Linked DNA regions of Allochromatium vinosum DSM 180. The protein of the gene in region 2 interacts with the protein of the main gene of each other region in a pairwise test. Links are inferred from orthologs where the notes say so. Each region holds a gene or a part of one and is shown on either strand. Other genes may lie near its edges.

What was found.
Region 1: the proteins of ALVIN_RS14565 (region 2) and ALVIN_RS11150 interact in binary tests that used the Escherichia coli proteins (3 or more experiments, as listed by UniProt). The link is inferred for Allochromatium vinosum DSM 180 from one-to-one orthologs.

Annotation. Positions count from the first base shown.
Region 1 is NC_013851.1:2,556,308-2,559,654, forward strand. Bases 11-3,036 are described here. They hold ALVIN_RS11150 (chemotaxis protein CheW), read right to left. Parts: upstream 2,708-3,036; coding sequence 314-2,707; downstream 11-313. Other genes in these bases: ALVIN_RS11145 (chemotaxis protein CheW), read right to left, coding at 11-271; ALVIN_RS11155 (response regulator), read right to left, coding at 2,740-3,036. In the rest of the region: more of ALVIN_RS11145, read right to left, coding at 1-10; more of ALVIN_RS11155, read right to left, coding at 3,037-3,105. UniProt on the Escherichia coli protein: Involved in the transmission of sensory signals from the chemoreceptors to the flagellar motors. CheA is autophosphorylated; it can transfer its phosphate group to either CheB or CheY.
Region 2 is NC_013851.1:3,294,763-3,297,859, forward strand. Bases 322-3,097 are described here. They hold ALVIN_RS14565 (protein phosphatase CheZ), read right to left. Parts: upstream 2,204-3,097; coding sequence 1,439-2,203; downstream 322-1,438. Other genes in these bases: ALVIN_RS14560 (chemotaxis protein CheA), read right to left, coding at 322-1,412; cheY (chemotaxis response regulator CheY), read right to left, coding at 2,207-2,587; ALVIN_RS14575 (RNA polymerase sigma factor FliA), read right to left, coding at 2,634-3,097. Outside these bases: more of ALVIN_RS14560, read right to left, coding at 1-321.

The DNA.
Region 1 (3,347 bases), 740 kb from region 2 along the record:
GGATGATGACCACCGTGAATTCGTTGTACTCGACCTGCCCGAGATGGAACTTCAGACGCATGTCGATGATGGGCACGATGATGCCGCGCATGTTGATCACGCCCTTGATGAAGTCGGGCGAGTTGGCGATCTTGGTCACGGCGTCATAGCCGCGGATCTCCTGGACCTTGAGGATGTCGATGCCGTACTCCTCATCGCCCAGCGTAAAGGTCAGATACTCACGCGCGCTGTCGGTCGCGACCGCGCTGCCCTCCCGGCGCTCGTCGTTCATGGTCTCGGTCTCCCCTTGTCTCGTTTGAGTATTCGATCTCGACTAGCCGCCGGCCCGGCGGTTGAGCCGGACCAGGGCATCGACGTCCAGGATCAGGGCGACGCGCCCATCGCCCATGATGGTGGCCCCCGAAACGCCTTCCACCTTGCGATAGTTGGTCTCCAGGCTCTTGATGACGACCTGATGCTGGGCGACCAGTTCGTCGACCAATACGGCGGCACGCCCCTCGTTGGTCTCGACGATGACCAGGATGCCATCGAGCAGGTTCGGCTCGGGGCGGCCGCTGCTGAAGACATCGTGCAGACTCACCAACGGCAGATATTCGTCGTTGATCTGGACTACGCGCCCTTTGCCGACGACGGTCTTGAACTGCTCGGCGCGCGGCTGGATCGATTCCTGGATCACGGTCAACGGCAGGATGAACATTTCCTCGCCCATGCGCACCGAGAGTCCGTCGAGGATGGCGAGCGTCAGCGGCAGGCGGATGGTGATGTGCGTGCCGCGCCCGGCCGTCGAGTCGACCTCGACCCGGCCGTTCATGTCCTCGATGTTGCGCCGCACCACGTCCATGCCGACACCGCGCCCCGAGATGTCGGTGACGCGCTCGGCGGTCGAGAAGCCGGCGTGGAAGATGAGCTGCCAGACATCCTTGTCGGACGGGTTGTCCGGCATCGGGATGCCCTGCTTGGCGGCCTTGGCGAGCAGTTTCTCGCGCTTGAGTCCGGCGCCGTCGTCACTGACCTCGACCACCACGCTGCCGCCGCGATGGCTGGCGCGCAGCACGATCTCGCCGGTCTCGGGCTTGCCGGCGGCCAGACGCGCCTCGGGGCGCTCGATGCCGTGGTCGATGCTGTTGCGCACCAGATGGTTGAGCGGATCGGCCAGACGCTCGATCAGCCCCTTGTCGAGTTCGGTATCCTCGCCGATGAGCTTGAGCGTGACCCTTTTGCCGAGACTGGCCGCCGTGTCGCGCACCACGCGCGGGAAGCGATTGAAGACGAAGCTGATCGGCATCATGCGGATCGACATCACCGCTTCCTGCAGATCGCGCGAGTTGCGTTCCAGGTTCGACAGCCCGGCCATGATGCGCTCATGGACGACCGGGTCGAGTCCGGCCGCCGAGTCGGCGAGCATGGCATGGGTGATGACGAGTTCGCCGACCAGATTGATCAGTTGGTCGACTTTCTCGACGCTGACGCGGATGGACGAATCGGTCGTGGCCGGGCGCTTGGGCGCGTTGCCGGCACGGCTCTCGCGCTCCATGGCCGGCGATGCTGCCGTTGATATCGGTGCCGAGGCATCGTCGTCCAGGCGTGACTCGGGAGAGCCGGGTGCCGAATTGAAGAGTCCATACCCGCGTTCATCGTCGAGCCGCTCCTGGTGCGCCACGGCGGCCACTCGATCCATGCCGGGGCTGCCGCCGAAGAGTCCATAACCCGAGTGCTCCTGATCGAGTGCGGCCTCGGTGCCGGGGGCGTCGCGGAAGAAGCCGTAGCCGTCGGACTCCAGGATCTCGATCTGAAAACCGAACGCCTGGGTCTGGTCGGGAGTCGAGTCCGAGGCGCCGTGCTCGGTTCCGGGCGCGCCCTCGAAAAAACCATAGCCGAGTTCGTCCTGATCCGGCTCGGTCGCCGATGCGGCCGCGCCGAACACGGCGTCGCCTTGCAGACCGGGTGCATCGGTGAAAAAGCCGTAGGCGGTCTCGGTTTCCGCCTCGGTCTCAGCAGGCGCTTCCGGTGTCTCGATCGTGTCGATCTCGACCTGCCCCGGCTCGCAGATGAAGGCCAGGATCTCTTCGATCGCGCCGCGTCCGGCTGCCGATGTCAACTGCCACAGGCAGCGCTCGGTCTCGCCGGCACCGATGTCCTGGATCCGGCCCAGCTCACCCAGCGCCTCGAACAGGGCGCGACGTTCATCCGGCGTGCCCTGACCAATGCCGGCCGGCTCGAACGCGAGACGCCAGTGCGTGACGGATGACTCGGCCTCGACCGTGCCTGTCGGCCGAATCTCGCCCGCAGACGACGCCGGAACGTCTCCCTCAGCATCGTCCGCACGCGCCAGCCGTTCCAAGTGCTGGCAGACCTCGGTTACGCGCGAATCTTCGTACTCCTCGCCTTCCTGATGGGCCTGGAGCTGGGACTTGAGCACATCGCCGGCCTGGAGGAAGGCATCGACCATCTCGACCGTTGGGGCCAGTTCCTGCTTGCGCAGCCGATCGAGCAGGGTCTCCAGTATATGGGTCACTTCGGCCATGTCGCTGAAACCGAAGGTGCCGGCCCCGCCCTTGATGGAATGCGCGGCGCGGAAGATGGCGTTGAGGGTCTCCAGATCCGGCGCTTCGACGTCCAACTCCAGCAACAGGCTCTCCATCGCGGCCAGGTTCTCGCCGGCCTCCTCGAAGAACACCTGATAGAACTGACTCATGTCGATGCTCATGACCCCTCCCCCTCAGCTCTGGCGCGGCGCGTTCAACCGATCACTTTGCGGACGACTTCCAGCAGCTTGGCCGGGTCGAAGGGTTTGACCAGCCAGCCGGTCGCGCCGGCTGCCCGGCCCTGACTCTTCATGGCGTCGCTCGACTCGGTGGTGAGCATCAGGATGGGCACCGACTTGTAGGTCGGCAGGGCGCGCAACTGTTTGATGAGGCTCAGTCCGTCCATGCGCGGCATGTTCTGGTCGGTGAAGATGAGATCGAACTTGCCGGAGCGTGCCTTGTCGAGGCCGTCCTGTCCGTCGACCGCCTCAGTGACCGCATACCCCGCCTCCTTCAGCGTGAAGGAGACCATCTGTCGGATGGACGCCGAATCGTCCACGGTTAGAATCGTCTTAGCCATGTCGTTGGATCCTTGAGAATTGCGATGAGTCCGATCGCCGACGCCTCGACGGCGCCGGTCGCTCGATCAAAGGAGTAATACTGAAGATTTGCGCCACGGTTGTCGACCGTCGATGAAAGAAGATTCACGCCCAACGGGGTTTGCCCTTATATACCGGTGACTCGGACGAATGCCAGTCCATGTGCGAAAATCCGGCGTGAAAATTGGCTCGTCGGGCCTGTCCCCTCCGCTAACCCGAGGTC
Region 2 (3,097 bases):
CGCAGCTTCTCGGGATCCATGCCGCGTCCGTCGTCCTGGATCAGCAGCGAGATGTGATCGCCCTCCTGAGCCGCGCCCAGCACCACGGTGCCCCGGCGCGGCTTGCCCTTGGCTTCGCGCTCATCGGGCATCTCGATGCCGTGGTCGACCGCGTTGCGGATCAGATGCACCAGCGGATCGGCGAGCGCCTCGACCAGATTCTTGTCGAGATCGGTTTCCTCGCCGAAGGTCTCCAACTCGATCTCCTTGCCGAGATTGCGCGCCAGATCGCGCACCACGCGCGGGAAGCGGCTGAAGACCTTCTTGACCGGCTGCATCCGGGTCTTCATGACCGCTGCCTGCAGGTCCGAGGTGACGAGCGCCAGCGAGGCGATCGCCTTGCCGATCTCCTCGTCGCCGGTGCGCACGCGCAGCATGCTCAAGCGATTGCGCACCAGCACCAGCTCGCCGACCAGATTCATGATCTCGTCGAGCCGCTGGGTATCGACCCGCACCGAGGTCTCACCGGCGGGCACAGCGGCCGCGCGCTGGGCCTTGGCCGTGTCGAACGGATCGGCGGCAGGCACGGGAGGCTGGAGGGAGGCACTGGCCGCCGGGCGGCTTGGAACCGGCAGCGGACTCGGTTTAGGTGTCTCGACGGGCTTCGCCGCTCCCGAGCCATGCAATTGGTCGAGTAATGACTCGAATTCGTCGTCCGTGATCAGATCATTGGCGCCGGTCGCCTCCTCGGCGACAGACACTGTCCCAGGCGGTTCGGCTGGCGGCGCCGGTACCAGTGGCTCGGGGGCGACCGCCGCGCGATCGATGGATGCTGACTCGGCAGGCTGCCCCGAGAGCGCATCGAGCAGCGCCTCGAACTCAGCCTCGGTGATCTCGTCGGCCGATTCGGCCGTGGAGCCGGCCTCGATTGCGGGCGCCGGCGTCGGCTCGGGCGGTCGAGCGCTGAGCGGCTCGGACTCGGCGACGGGCGGTGGTTCGGGTACCGGCTCCGGCGCGGGTTCGGGTGCACTCGTCCCCGCCGCGTCCGGAACGGCGAGCGCCGCCAGATCTGCGATCAGTGCCGGTGGAGCCGGCTCGGGCTCACGCGCCGACTTGAGATCGCCGAACATGACGTTGAGCACGTCGAGTACGCGCAGCACCACGTCCATGAGAACCGGGTCGATGCGGCGCTCGCCATTGCGCAGCAGATTGAAGACGTCCTCGGCATGATGACAGACCACGACCAGGGCATTGAGATTGAGGAAGCCCGCACCGCCCTTGATGGTGTGGAAGCTGCGGAAGACCGCATTGAGCAGATCGCGATCGTTGGGGTTCTGCTCCAGATCGATCAGCTGCTCGTTGAGCGCCTCCAGCAGTTCACCGGCCTCGACCAGAAAGTCCTGGAGGATTTCGTCATTCGGATCGATTGCCATGCATGATCACTCTGGGGTTCGGTGGGCTAGAAGCCCAGACTGGAGAGCAGTGCATCCACGTCGTCCTGTCCGCTGACGACATCGGCGCCCGCGTCCTGCGTATTGGGTACGATCGGTCCATGCCCTCGAACCTCTGACGCTTCGGTTTCGTCCGGACTCGCCTTGGCGACCTTGGGCAACTCCATCCGGGCGCTCGACAGCCGGATGAGTCCGACCAGGTTCTCCTCGACCTCATGCACCAGCCGGATGACCCGCCGAATGATCTGACCGGTGAGATCCTGATAGTCCTGGGCCATCAGGATCTCGGACATCAGCGATTTGAGGCGTTCGGTCTCCTGTCCGCTCTGGGTCAGGAAGTCGTCGAGCTCGCGCGCCAGCTCGCGAAATTCGTCGACCGACAGTTCGCGATTGCGAAAGCGGCTCCATTGCTCGTGCAGCGTCGCCGAACGGTCGTGGAGCGACTCGGCGATGGGCATGGACTCGTCGAGCGCGTTGAGCGTGCGATGCGTCGCCTGCTCGGTCATGGAGACGACATAGTTCAGACGCTCCTTGGCGTCCGGGATCTCGTCGCGGGTCAGTTCGATCAGGCGCGAGTCGCCGCGGAAGCTGTTGAGCGCCTCGTGCAGGTCGCGCGTGAGCTTGCCGAGTTCCTCGAAGAGTTCGCGCTCATAGGGCAGGCGCAGCTGACGGATGCTCTCGTCGGCCCCGGCGCGATCTCCGGCCTCCAACTGCTCGACCAGACGACGCGCCAGATCCAGCTGTAGACTCAGACGTTCTTCATCGTTGTCCATCGCTCATCCCTGCGCATCGAGGCGCTCAAAGATCTTGTCGATCTTTTCCTTCAGCGTCTCGGCGGTGAAGGGTTTGACGATATAGCCGTTGACGCCGGCTTGGGCCGCCTCGACGATCTGGTCGCGCTTGGCCTCGGCGGTCACCATGAGCACCGGCAGCGACTTGAGCATGGGGTCGGCGCGCACCGCCTTGAGCAGTGCGATGCCCTCCATGTTCGGCATGTTCCAGTCGGTGATCAGGAAGTCGAAGCCGCCGCTCTTGAGCATCGGCAGCGCGGTGCTGCCATCGTCGGCTTCGGAGGTATTGCTGAACCCCAGCTCACGCAGCAGGTTCTTGATGATGCGTCTCATGGTGGAGAAATCGTCCACGATGAGAATTTTCATGCCTTTGTCCACGCAACGCTCCACATGGAATCTGTTGGTTTGAGAATCACGCGCCGGGTCCCGCTCGGGTCCAGTCGCTCAAACGGCCCCGCAGACGGTGCAGGGCCTGACTGCGAATCTGGCTCACGCGCGACTCGGTGACATCGAGAACGGCTCCGATTTCGCGCAGATTGAGTTCTTCATCATAGTAGAGCGCGAGCACCAGGCGCTCGCGTTCCGGTAAGTCCGCCAGCGCCTCGGCCAAGGCCTGGGCGAACTGCTCGCGCTCCAGTTGCTCGGTCGGAGCGGTGCCCGCCCCAGGCAGGAACCTGTCGCTGTCGGCGTCCTCGCCAAACAGGTCTTCCAGCCCTAGGATCTGGCAACTGGCCGTATCCTGCAACATGCCATGATAGTCGTCGAGTGTGACCCCCAGTGTTTCGGCGATCTCGCGATCACTGGCCGCGCGTCCTTCGCGTGATTCGACCTGATGGATCGCCTCGGCGATACGGCGACTGTTGCGATGCACCGAAC